DNA from 3 places in the Streptococcus sp. SCPM-O-B-23252 (M501) genome. Region 2 is predicted to be linked to each of the others. Evidence: predicted binding sites of a transcription regulator. Region 2 holds the regulator's gene; each other region holds the start of a gene.
The links. The regulator Rex, encoded in region 2, represses fermentation and respiration genes when NADH is low (regulators of the CRP and FNR family bind a similar motif). The targets are predictions, from matches to a motif close to TTGTGAANTANTTCACAA.

Region 1 (4,386 bases), on a different contig from region 2:
GAATCTCTCCAGACATGTATTTCCAAATCACTGGTACAACTCAAGAAGATCTTCACAAACAATATGAAGCAGATGCAGCAGCACGTACTAAGACAAACCTTGTCGTAGAAGCAGTTGCTAAAGCAGAAGGCTTCGAAGCAACTGACGAAGAAGTAACTGCAGAAATCGAACAATTGGCGGCAGACTACAACATGCCAGTTGAACAAGTTCGTAGCTTGCTTTCACCAGAAATGTTGAAACACGACATCGCTGTGAAGAAAGCTGTTGAAGTGATCACAAGCACTGCAAAAGTAAAATAAAAAAGACGATCTTCCATCTTGATGGAAACAAGTCATAAGAAGAAAAGCTGAGGCCATGTGTCCCGGCTTTTCTCTTCTTATTGGCACGGAATTTTCCTTTGACGAAAGGGGAAAATTATCGTACAATAGAGTGTAACGATAAATGATGTATTCTAGGGGTATCCTCTTTTTTAATGAAAAAGAGTGTTGCCTTGAGATAAAAATGAAGGAGATCTACCTTGGAATTAGAAGTATTTGCTGGACAAGAAAAAAGTGAACTTTCAATGATTGAAGTAGCCCGTGCGATCTTAGAGTCACGTGGCCGTGATCATGAAATGTATTTCAATGACCTGGTCAATGAAATTCAAAACTACCTCGAAAAATCAAACAGTGAAATTCGTGAAGCTCTTCCATTGTTCTATACAGAATTAAATGTGGATGGAAGCTTTATCCCACTAGGAGACAACAAATGGGGACTTCGCTCATGGTATGCGATCGATGAAGTAGATGAAGAAATCATCGCTCTTGAAGAAACAGATGAAGACGAAGAGCCTAAGAAACGTAAGAAAAAACGTGTCAACGCCTTTATGGATGGAGACGAAGATGCGATCGATTACAATGCGGATGATCCAGAAGACGAAGATGTCTACGAAGCAGATCCAGCGCTTACTTACGATGATGAAAACCCAGAAGATGAGAAGGATGAAGTGGAAGCCTATGACGCTGAAATCAATGAAATCTCACCAGACGAGTTGGATGAAGAAGTTGAGTTAAGTGACGAAGAAGACGAAGAAGAGTCTTACGACGAAGAAGAATAATCCAAAAAAACAAGGAATTCGTTCCTTGTTTTTTTTTTTTTGCTTGAAGGAGGCTTCAAGGAGGAGTATAATAAGAGTGTAAGCCTGACGTAGCGCAGAAGGAGGAAGGGCATATGGACTGGATACTTGATCAAAGTTTGGTGGATTTGGGGATTGAGACAGTTGTAATAGGAGTGGCCAAACAGGTGGATCCACAAGCTCCCTTGTCTGCAACTTTTCTAGCTAAAAAGAAGGAGATGGAAGCCTGGGCCTTAAATTGTGATCTCAGCTCGGTGAAAGAGGAGGCAGTTGTACAAGGCTATATGGATTTGTTGAAGGAAGTGGGGCGTAGTGTCAAGAAGAACCCGCCGACTATTCTTGCTTTGGTTAAGAATATCCAAAGTCGAGGCTTCCTTCCGACGATCAATAGTGTGATTGATATCTATAATGTTGAATGTATCCGTTCCTTTTTAGCCATTGGAGGGCATGATCTGGATAAAATCCAGGGACCAATCGAGTTTACGATTAGTCAAAGAGAGGATACCTTTTTGCCCATCTTATCAACAGAAAAGCATGTTAGTGAAACCGATCCGGTCTACCGAGATCAAGAGGGTATTATGGCCTGGCTAGATGTGAGAGATGGTGAGCGCTATAAGATGGAGGAGACTACCCGCAATGCCCTCTTTATCATCCAGGGAAACAGAGCGACCTCTGTAGAGATGCGCTTGGAAGCACTGGAGCGGATTAGAGAAGATTTGTCCTCTTGCATGCCCGATTTAGAATTTGAAAAATATCTGGTTACCCCCAGTGAGACAATTCCAGTCCCATAAAGAAGCCCTTCAGTAAAGAAGATTTGTCAACATCTGAACAGGCGAGTGAAGTGAAGGAGCCAATGCTCTTCTGGCCCTGTAATAAAGTTCAAAGTTTGAAAAAAGTTTGAAAAAAATCTTGACAAGAAAGTATAAGATTGATATACTAGTAAGGTACTCAATCGCGGGGATGGCGGAATTGGCAGACGCGCAGGACTAAGGATCCTGTGACCGCTTTAGGTCGTGAGGGTTCAAGTCCCTCTCTCCGCATCGGATGATAAAGGCAGCTTCGGCTGTCTTTTTTCTTGTTCATTTAGCAGAAAGAATGCTTGAAAGAGAAGAAAACGCTTTAAAGGTTCAGGAAAAGCTAGCATTTTCAATGAAAAAGTGATAAAATAAACAATGTAAGTGGTTTAACCACAAAAAATAAGAGGAGGCCTACAACTAATGGCAATCGTTTCAGCAGAAAAATTTGTCCAAGCAGCTCGTGACAATGGTTACGCAGTTGGTGGATTTAACACAAACAACCTTGAGTGGACTCAAGCTATCTTGCGTGCAGCAGAAGCTAAAAAAGCTCCAGTTTTGATCCAAACTTCTATGGGTGCTGCTAAATACATGGGTGGTTACAAAGTAGCTCGCAACATGATCGCTAACCTTGTTGAAGCAATGGGTATCACTGTACCAGTTGCAATCCACTTGGACCATGGTCACTATGAAGATGCTCTTGAGTGTATCGAAGTTGGTTATACTTCAATCATGTTCGACGGATCACACCTTCCAGTTGAAGAAAACCTTAAATTGGCGAAAGAAGTTGTAGAAAAAGCTCACGCTAAAGGTATCTCAGTTGAAGCTGAAGTTGGTACAATCGGTGGTGAAGAAGACGGTATCGTTGGTAAAGGTGAATTGGCACCAATCGAAGATGCTAAAGCAATGGTTGCTACAGGAATCGACTTCTTGGCTGCAGGTATTGGTAACATCCACGGTCCATACCCAGCAAACTGGGAAGGTCTTGACCTTGATCACTTGAAGAAATTGACAGAAGCTCTTCCAGGATTCCCAATCGTATTGCACGGTGGTTCAGGTATCCCTGATGAGCAAATCCAAGAAGCTATCAAACTTGGTGTTGCGAAAGTTAACGTTAACACTGAGTGCCAAATCGCATTCGCTAACGCAACTCGTCAATTCGTACGTGAATACGATGCAAACGAAGCAGAATACGACAAGAAGAAACTCTTCGACCCACGTAAATTCTTAAAACCAGGATTCGAAGCAATCACAGCTTCAGTTGAAGAACGTATCGACGTATTTGGTAGCGAAAACAAAGCTTAATCTTGCTTGAAACGTTATTAACCAGAGGTTTATCCGTAAGGATAAGCCTTTTTTGGTTCTCTTATTTAGAAAAGTGTTTATTTCAAACAAAAAATGATTGCGATTCTGTCAGTTTAAGGTTATAATAAACAAAAACGAAGCAAGTAGGTAGGAAATGAAAAAACAGGAAAGACTGAATGAGATCATCAATCTGGTCAATAAGGCTGGAACCGTTTATGTTCAAGACATCATGGAAAGTATGCAGGTGTCGGATATGACTGTCCGTCGGGATTTGATTGAATTGGAAAAGCAAGGGCTCCTTATTCGGGTTCGAAATGGAGCCAAAAGTAACCAATTCCTCCCTTCACGAGAGCTTCCCCATGAAGAGAAGTTACTCAAGAATATTCTGGCTAAGCGTGAGGTAGCGAAGAAAGCTAGCGAACTGATAAAAGAAGGTGAGAGTATCTTCCTTGGGCCGGGGACCTCTGTTGAGGTTCTTTCCGAAGCCATTAATAATAAGGAATTGCGTGTGGTGACCAACTGTCTGCCGATTTTCCAAGAGTTGTTAAAGAAGAAAAGTGATACCTTTAAGGTAATCCTCTTAGGAGGGGAACTTCGAGAAACCAGTCAAGCTTTTGTCGGCGAGATAACGAACACTCTCATGGAAAGAATGTACTTCCACAAGATGTTTTTTAGTGGGAATGGCATTGTGGATGGACGCGTTCTGACCTCTTCTTTTGAAGAAGCCTATACGCAAAAGTTAGCCTTAGAACGTTCTTCTGAAGCTTACCTACTGATTGATTCCTCCAAGATTGGCAAGGAAGACTTTACCTCTATCTGTTCCTTGAAAAAAGTAACTGCGGTGATAACGGACGATGCAACTGAGAAAGCACATGAAGAATTAGAGGAATATACACGTGTGATTGTATAAATAATAAACTGAAAAGAGAGAGCGATTCTCTCTTTTTTTGTTTATTACAAACAATTTAGAACTAAAAAATAATAAAAAATAAAGAAAATAAACAAAAATAGTTGACAACAAACAAAATTAGCGCTATACTGTGTTTGTGAATAACAAAACGAAGTCGAATGAGAAAGAGGAGAACTTTCTTTGTTGACGGAAATGCAAAAAGGAGAAGCATATGGCAATTGTAGTTGGTGCGGATGCGGCTGGTATCCGTTTAAAAGAAGTAG
Region 2 (4,386 bases):
TCATATTGTATTTCAAGAATCAGGTCTCTTACCTAGAGAACGCTTGCTAACAGAAGGACCCGATAAGCTCAGTCATCAAGAATTGCTGTCCATCTTATTACGGACGGGGAACAAAAATAAACCAGTCTACGAGATCGCTCAAGACCTGTTGGCCTCACTAAAGAGTTTAAAAGAACTGGCTAGTATGAGTTTTCAGGAGTTACAGGAAGTTCCAGGAATTGGGAAAGTTAAAGCCATTGAGCTGTTAGCTGCTATTGAATTAGGGAAACGAATACAGACTTCTGAAGTGATTGAAACGGAACAAATCATGAGTAGTCAGAAGCTGGCAAAAATGATGCAGCAAAAAATAGGCCATGAGAAACAGGAGCATTTACTGGCCCTGTATCTGAATACCCAAAATCAAATTATCCATCAGCAAGTGATTTTTATCGGAACAGTTAATCGTAGTATTGCAGAACCGAGAGAAATCTTGCACTATGCCATCAAGCATATGGCGACATCTTTAATCTTGGTTCACAACCACCCTTCTGGAATCATTCATCCCAGCAAAAATGATGATGGTGTCACCCAACAAATGATTGAAGCCTGTAATTGTCTAGGAATTGTTTTCCTGGACCATCTGATTGTCTCAACTGATGATTATTATAGCTACCGGGAAGAAACAGATTTATTGGTATAAAAAAAGAGAGTGGGACAGAAATCGGTAATTCGTTAGAATTCGATTTCGTCGTCCCACCTCCGCACAGTTGAGTAGGGCTGTAAAAGCTGATGAAATCAGCGTAGTAGATCCCACTCAACCACTGCGTCTTGCTCGATCATCCAAAGACAATTGAGAGGCTAGGACTTTTGTCCCAGCCTCTTTGCTTATCATGAATTTTTGCGCATAAAGTAGAGAAGGGTTTGCAATTCACTGGTTAGATCGACATATTGGACTACCACATCTTTTGGAACTGTTAGGTGTACTGGAGAAAAGCTAAGGATTCCCTTGATACCAGCTTCAACCAGTAAATCTGCAACTTCTTGAGATTTTACACTTGGAACGGTTAAAATGGCTGTTTGAATCTCTTGTCCCTCAAGTTTTTCTTTTAGTGTGGAGATGCCGTAAATCGGAATACCATCTTTACTTTTAGTGCCGACTAACTTATGATCATCCGTATCAAATGCCATGACAATTTTCATTTTGTTTCGCTCATGGAAGCGATAGTGAAGAAGGGCACTCCCCATATTTCCAATCCCGACGATAGCAACATTGGTGATGGAGTTATCATTCAAGAGATCAGCAAAGAAATTCATTAACTTTTTGACATCATAACCAAAACCACGTCGTCCTAGCTCTCCAAAGTAGGAGAAGTCACGACGAACAGTTGCGGAATCAATCCCGATGGCTTCAGCGATTTGTTTTGAATTTGCTCGCTCAATTTTCTCTGCATTAAAGCGTTTGAAAATGCGGTAATACAAGGAGAGTCGTTTAGCAGTAGCACGAGGAATTGGATTAGTCTTATCTTGTTTCACAATATCACAACCTTTCAAATCTATTGTATAAAAAGTTTGTGAAAAAAGCAACTATCTTATACTAAAAAAACACCAAAAAGGTGTTTTCATTGTTAATTGGAATTTCTTAAACTCTGATCAAACTGAATCAGATAGCGATAAAAGTCACCGATTTTTCCAGTGAAAGGTAAGGGATGCTCCTTGTAGGTAACAGAAACAACCTGATAGGAATCTGGAATGGTCACACAGCCTGAGAAGGCTAATAGACAGTGATCGATGTTATCGTAGCTAACCTGACGTTCTTTTTGGTATGCATCCAAATAGGTGAGGACTACAGGACCATTGGTCATTAGTTTTCAATCCTTTCAAAAATTTCACGTTCAACTAAACTGTCCATGAGGAAGTAGAATTTTTGTTGGATAATTTTGTTTTCTGGATTTTTAAAAATATTTACCAAACGAAGGCCTGACTTGTCAGTAATGTTAATTTTAAATCCTGTTAAATCCTTATTGATGATAATCTTTAACTTAAAGCCATCTCCGCTATTTGGAATAGCTTCTAATAAACGATTTAATTCGTAGTTACCAACCTTTGTTTGTGTAAAAGTATTGTCACGTAGGGTATATTTCTTGATATTTGGGTGGATTGCGTATGTGTAATCACAGTTTGTTAATGAGACAGATGTTTCAAATGCCATGTAATTCTCCTAAAATTTTATGAATGTTTGTAATAAAAATATCGACTTCATCAGAAGTATTGAATTCGGATAAACTAATGCGAATAGATTCCTTCAAGCGAGGGGAATCTTCACCATAATAAGCTGCAAGGACGTGACTTGGTTGAACAGTCCCCGCAGTACAAGCAGAGCCAGTTGAGACTGAAATCCCTGCCATATCTAAACGAAGCAGTAGGATATCATTGCTGATACCTGGGAAGCCAATGTTCAAGACATGAGGAAGTTTGGAGTCTGTGCCATTCAGATAGAAATCTAAATCTTCTAGGCCGGTTAGGATACGTTTAGATAAGGTCTGAATATACTGATAATTTGCGTCTAACTGATCAGTTGCTTCTTTGAGGGCTTGAGCCATTCCAGCAATTGAAATCAAGTTCTCTGTACTAGCTCGACGCTTGTCTTCTTGGTCACCCCCGTGTAAGAGATTGAAGAAGTCAGGCTTTTTAGCATAGAGAAGTCCAACTCCCTTAGGCCCGTGAAATTTATGGGCCGATGCAGTTAGAAAATCAACTCCAAGCTCTTCAGGGGCTACAGCAAGTTTACCAACGGCTTGAACAGCATCGACATGAAAAGCAGCAGGATGGTCTTTTAAAAGGTCAGAAATTGCCTTGATAGGTAAGAGATCACCCGTTTCGTTGTTGGCATACATAGTGGATACTAAAATAGTATCGGGACGAAGTGCAGCTTGAATATCTTCAAGGCGAATTTTTTGATCGACCGGTTGAATGATGGTTACTTCAAATCCATATTCTTTAACTAAGTACTCAATTGGTTCAAGGACGGCATGGTGCTCAATAGCCGTGGTAATAATATGTTTCCCTTGCTGTCTATGTTTGAGACAGTAGCCCTTTATAACGGTGTTATTGCTTTCGGTCCCGCCAGAAGTGAAGATAATCTGTTGACTAGAGGTCTTTAAACAAGTTGCAACACATTCCCTAGCATCTCTAAGAATCTTTTTCGCTTGGCGACCGTGGGAGTGGAGACTAGAGGGATTTCCGAAACTAGTTTCCATCGTTTCTGTCATCACCTTGATTACTCCTGGGCTTAGGGGAGTGGTTGCCGCATTGTCAAAATAAATCACGCCATCACCTTATTTCTTGTGGTATGCAAAGAGTGGACTAACTGGTTTACGCTCTTGGATACGAACAAGGGCCTCTCCAATCAATTCGCTTGCAGTAATGTATTTTACATTTTTTGGTTTTTGTTCTTTGGTTGCTACAGAGTCTGTAACTAAAATTTCTTTAATCGGTGCTTGGTCTAGTAATTCCGCAGCTCCCTTAACGAAAAGTCCGTGACTTGAAACGGCATAAATCTCAGTAGCGCCGTCGCGTTGGACAATTTTTGCAGCTTCAGAGAAGGTTTTTCCTGTATTTAAAATATCATCGATGAGGATTGCTTTTTTACCTTTAACATCCCCGATGATGTAGCCCTCGTCACGACTAGAGTCGTCTTGGGCGTAGTCGATGATAGCAATTGGGGCATCTAGATATTCTGCAAGATTGCGGGCGCGTTTCACTCCAGAATTTTTAGGGCTGACAACCACTACATCTGAACCGGTTAAACCTTGTTTGATATAGTGATCAGCAAATAGAGGAATCGTAAACAAGTTGTCTACTGGGATATCGAAGAAGCCTTGTACTTGAACCGCATGAAGATCGAGGGTTACAACACGGTCTACCCCTGCCTTGACAAGCATGTTGGCAACTAATTTTGCTGTAATTGGTTCGCGAGGAGCAGCAGTACGGTCTTGACGAGCATACCCAAAGTATGGAAGGACCACGTTTACGGTATGGGCACTTGCTCGTTGGCAAGCATCTACCATGATTAACAATTCCATCAAGTGATTGTTCACTGGGAAGCTAGTAGATTGGATGATGTAAATATCATATCCACGCACACTTTCTTCGATATTAATTTGGATTTCACCATCTGAGAATTGACGTGAAGAAAGCTTTCCGAGTGGGATGCCAGCAACTTCTGAAATTTTTTGTGCAATTTCTTGGTTGGAGTTGAGTGCGAAGAGCTTCATATTGTTTTTTTCTGACATGTGTTTGATCCTCATTTAGATATTTTTGTCTAGTCTTATTTTAGCAAAAAAATTCAGTAATTTCAGCTTTTTAGCAAACTTTGGGCCAATCTTGCTACTTTACTTTTTGCAGGCT
Region 3 (4,386 bases), 200 kb from region 2:
TCGCCCTTGCTCATAGCGTGGAACAAGCACCTGGATTGAGCCTAGCAGATACCTTATCACTTCACTATGCAATGCGCAATGAATTGGCACTTAGCCCAGTTGACTTCCTTCTTCGTCGGACGAACCACATGCTCTTCATGCGAGATAGCTTAGATGCAATTGTCGAACCTGTTTTGGATGAAATGGGACGCTTCTATGAATGGTCAGAAGAAGAAAAAGCTGGCTACCGTCAAGACTTGCAAGTCGCTTTGGAAAACAATGACTTGGCAGCATTAAAAAATTAAGAAAAACAAAAAGGGGTTGGAAAGAAGAATATCTGACCGGCCCCTCTTTATAATGGAGAAATAAATCATATGAAAGAATTATTTGGTGAATTTTTAGGGACCTTAATCCTGATTCTTTTGGGAAATGGGGTTGTAGCAGGAGTGGTTCTTCCGAAAACGAAGAGCCATAACTCAGGTTGGATCGTCATTACTCTTGGTTGGGGGATTGCAGTTGCAGTGGCAGCCTTTATCTCTGGCAAGTTAAGTCCGGCACATTTGAATCCAGCGGTGACGATTGGGGTTGCTCTTAATGGTGGACTAGCTTGGGCATCTGTGATTCCTTATATCATCGCTCAATTTGCTGGAGCCATGGTGGGGCAAGTCCTTGTCTGGTTACAGTTCAAACCGCATTACCTAGCAGAAGAAAATCCTGGAAATATCCTTGCAACCTTCAGTACAGGTCCAGCTATCAAAGACACTACTTCCAATCTAATCAGTGAAATCCTTGGAACCTTTGTTTTGCTATTGACCATCTTTGCACTTGGTCTTTATGACCTTCAAGCAGGACTTGGTACTTTTGCCGTTGGTACCTTGATTGTAGGGATTGGTTTGTCTCTCGGTGGAACTACAGGCTACGCTCTCAACCCAGCTCGTGACCTAGGACCTCGTATCATGCACAGCCTCCTTCCTATTCCTAACAAAGGAGATGGTGACTGGGGTTACGCTTGGATCCCAGTAGTTGGTCCAATCATCGGTGCAGTACTTGCAGTAGCAGTCTTTAAAATGTTTTAAAAAATGAAAGAGGCTGGGACAAAAGTCCTAGCCTCTCAATTGTCTTTGGATTATCGAGCAAGACGCAGTGGTTGAGTGGGCTCTACCACGCTGATTTCATCAGCTTTTACAGCCCTACTCAACTGTGAGGAGGTGGGACGACGAAATCGAATTCTAACGAATTACCGATTTCTGTCCCACTCTCTTTTAAAATACTGTATCAGATAAAGAGAGCTTTGTACGTTCTAACTTAAAACAAGCTATAAGAAATGTAAAACGCAATAAAGAAAATAATGATCGCAATAATGTATTGAACTGGTTTAGGTAGGTTATTCAATTTATCCATGAATTCTTTCATTGTTAGATCTCCTTATTATTTGATTGTCTTATAATTAGTGTAGCATGAAATAAGGCCCAAAACAATAGACAATAGGAGTGTTTTTGTCAAGATATAAAACCCTTTTCAAAATTATTATAATCAGTTAATCTATTACTAAATAAAGATAAGATAGATTGTAAAATACTTTAGAAAATAACAGGCTAGAGTTTGACACTTTTTTCACAAAGGAGTATACTGTTAGCATAGTTTTGGAAGGAACTTATGATAGATTCACCCAAAACTGACTGTCAACCTTTGCTGTTCTTCTATGAACGTTTGCTGGTATCGGGGATACCAAGGAGGAATCATATGTCTAAAGTAGCTATTGTCACAGGTGCAGGTCAAGGGATCGGTTTTGCGATTGCAAAACGATTGGTACAAGATGGCTTCAAGGTCGGAGTCTTAGACTACAATGCTGAGACAGCAGAAAAAGCAGTAGCTGAGTTATCAGCAGAGAATGCTTTTGCGGTCGTTGCTGATGTCTCCAAACAAGCTGAAGTGGCTGCAGCTTTCCAAAAAGTTGTGGATCATTTCGGAGATTTAAATGTTGTCGTTAACAACGCTGGTGTTGCTCCAACTACACCACTTGATACGATTACAGAAGAACAATTTGAACGCACTTTTGCCATCAACGTTGGTGGTGTCATCTGGGGTGCTCAAGCTGCACAAGCTCAATTCAAGGCGCTTGGCCATGGCGGAAAAATCATCAATGCAACTTCACAAGCAGGTGTTGTAGGTAACCCTAACTTGACTGTCTATGGTGGTACTAAGTTTGCAGTTCGTGGTATCACTCAAACTTTGGCACGTGACTTGGCTGATTCAGGTATTACTGTCAATGCGTATGCACCTGGTATCGTTAAGACTCCAATGATGTATGATATCGCTCATGAAGTTGGTAAGAACGCTGGTAAAGATGACGAATGGGGTATGCAAACTTTCGCTAAAGATATTACCCTTAAACGTTTGTCCGAACCCGAAGATGTCGCTGCAGCGGTTAGCTTCCTTGCTGGTCCTGATTCAAACTACATTACAGGACAAACCATCATCGTGGATGGTGGGATGCAATTCCATTAACATTCAAATAGGGGTTGGGATTTTTTCCACCTCTTTTCTTATGTGCACCTTATTCCTCTCGTTCGCTTTTTTTGAAAAATTAGGGTAGAATAGAAGTCGTATTTTAAAAAGAATAGATCAATAGTGATAGAGGTGAATTCTCTTCTATCCATCAAAACGAAAAGAGGTGACCATATGTGGAAATGGATCAAACGACTCATCGGACTGACCTTCCTCCTAGTTATTGTCTTAGCAGTTTTCTTGATACCAGCAAAGGTTTCGACTCAAGAGCAATTTAAAAATGTAACAGTGAATACTTCGCTGGTAGATCTGGCTCAAGAAGGCTTCTCTACAGCAGACGTGACTGCTTCTGGCCTGCAAACAGAGCTTCAACTGAATTCTCCTCAATTGCGCCAAGTTATTAAATCCATGGCAGGGGAAATGACAGATGAAACTCTCCTCAATACAGCAGTTGCTATGAATGGAGAGTATATCAATGTTCAGGTTCCGATTGAACTGGGACCGGTGGAAACCATGGTGAGCATGGACTTTTCAGCTAGTGTGACGGATCAACAATTGACCTTGAACCTAGAACGGGCCCGTCTTGGACATCTGCCGATTCCACGTAGCTTGGTTGCTTCAAAGATTGCTGAAAAAGTTAACCAAGAGGGCACAGGAGCTACTATGATAGGGAATCAAATCCAATTGACCATGCCGACAAGTGGCTACCGAATCCATTCTGCGAAGGTCGAAAAAGGGAACATGGTATTACAGATTATTGTTCCAATTTCCTATTAAGCATCAACCATAGGTTTCTGATGAGGCTGATGGTTTTTCTAATTGACAAAGAAATGAAAAAAGAGTAAGGTAGAACAAGAAAACGATTTCAAATACAGGGAGATTTAGGATGCCGTTATATGAATTTTGTGCAGAGAACATAACACTGTTAGAGAAGGCTTTTCAAGCAGGAGCGCGTCGTGTAGAATTATGTGATAACTTAGCGGTTGGAGGTACGACTCCAAGCTATGGTGTGATCAAAGAGGCTGTGAAGCTTGCTAAAGATTATCAGGCAAAGGTCATCGTTATGATTCGTCCACGAGGTGGAGATTTTGTATACTCTGAGCAAGAGCTAGACATAATGTTAGAAGACTGGAAAATTGCCCGTGACCTGGGTGTTGATGGTTTAGCTGTTGGGGCTTTGACTGCTGACAATCAGCTGGATAAAGATGCTATGCTTCGTTTCATCGAAGCCAGTCAAGGATTTGAATTGACCATGCATATGGCATTTGACCAGATTCCTTTAGAAGATCAAGCTGCGAGTATCGAGTGGATGAAGAAAGTAGGCGTGACGAGACTATTAACAAGAGCCGGCAGTCCAGAAACAGACTTAGAACAACGGTTGCAACGCTACGAAGAGTATGCCCAGCTTGCAGATCGCCAGTTAGAAATCTTGGCAGGTGGAGGAGTCTCTTTGGAGAATCGTCAGCTTTTCCTTGATGTTCCAGGGGTGGATCAGGTCCATGGAACTCGTGTTGTCTTTTAAAGATATATGAGTTGAGGAAGAAATCTCAGCTCTTTTTTCTTGATTTTTGGTATACTGGAGGAAAGGAGTAGTACGTGTTTTTACCAGATTATTTTGAGAAATACAGTATAGACAATGAAAAAGCTCTAGCTTATGGGTTTTCAAAGCAGGGAGAGAAGTTTCACTATGATCAACAGATCCTGGATGGAGACTTCAAACTTTATGTGACTGTCCAAAGTAAGCAAGTGCATTTTTGGCTAGTGGATCAGGAGACAGGCGACGACTATGTGCAGCTTCATATGGACCAGATGGTTGGTCAATATGTTGGCCAAGTCAGAGAAGCTTGCCAGCAGGCCTTAGAGGATATCAGAAGCTCCTGTTTTACTGTCAAAGATTTT

Region 1: AC3E6G_RS06625 (class II fructose-bisphosphate aldolase) is a predicted target of Rex. The motif match lies at 2,270-2,287, and genes of this name have one in related genera.
Region 3: AC3E6G_RS03295 ((S)-acetoin forming diacetyl reductase) is a predicted target of Rex. The motif match lies at 1,582-1,599, and genes of this name have one in related genera.

What each region holds. Positions count from the first base shown of each region.
Region 1 is NZ_JBYQGS010000002.1:51,091-55,476, reverse strand. It holds gene tig (trigger factor) at 1-299, shown strand, start outside; gene rpoE (DNA-directed RNA polymerase subunit delta) at 518-1,096, shown strand; gene AC3E6G_RS06635 (B3/B4 domain-containing protein) at 1,210-1,905, shown strand; tRNA gene AC3E6G_RS06630 (tRNA-Leu) at 2,069-2,154, shown strand; gene AC3E6G_RS06625 (class II fructose-bisphosphate aldolase) at 2,332-3,213, shown strand; gene AC3E6G_RS06620 (DeoR/GlpR family DNA-binding transcription regulator) at 3,368-4,123, shown strand; gene lacA (galactose-6-phosphate isomerase subunit LacA) at 4,335-4,386, shown strand, end outside.
Region 2 is NZ_JBYQGS010000001.1:869,353-873,738, reverse strand. It holds gene radC (RadC family protein) at 1-679, shown strand, start outside; gene AC3E6G_RS04250 (redox-sensing transcriptional repressor Rex) at 868-1,512, opposite strand; gene AC3E6G_RS04245 (DUF4649 family protein) at 1,605-1,841, opposite strand; gene AC3E6G_RS04240 (DUF1831 domain-containing protein) at 1,841-2,188, opposite strand; gene AC3E6G_RS04235 (cysteine desulfurase family protein) at 2,178-3,305, opposite strand; gene AC3E6G_RS04230 (ribose-phosphate diphosphokinase) at 3,315-4,271, opposite strand; gene AC3E6G_RS04225 (CYTH domain-containing protein) at 4,334-4,386, opposite strand, start outside.
Region 3 is NZ_JBYQGS010000001.1:667,694-672,079, forward strand. It holds gene glpO (type 1 glycerol-3-phosphate oxidase) at 1-284, shown strand, start outside; gene AC3E6G_RS03290 (MIP/aquaporin family protein) at 354-1,055, shown strand; gene AC3E6G_RS03295 ((S)-acetoin forming diacetyl reductase) at 1,723-2,487, shown strand; gene AC3E6G_RS03300 (hypothetical protein) at 2,662-3,264, shown strand; gene AC3E6G_RS03305 (copper homeostasis protein CutC) at 3,374-4,009, shown strand; gene AC3E6G_RS03310 (MmcQ/YjbR family DNA-binding protein) at 4,084-4,386, shown strand, end outside.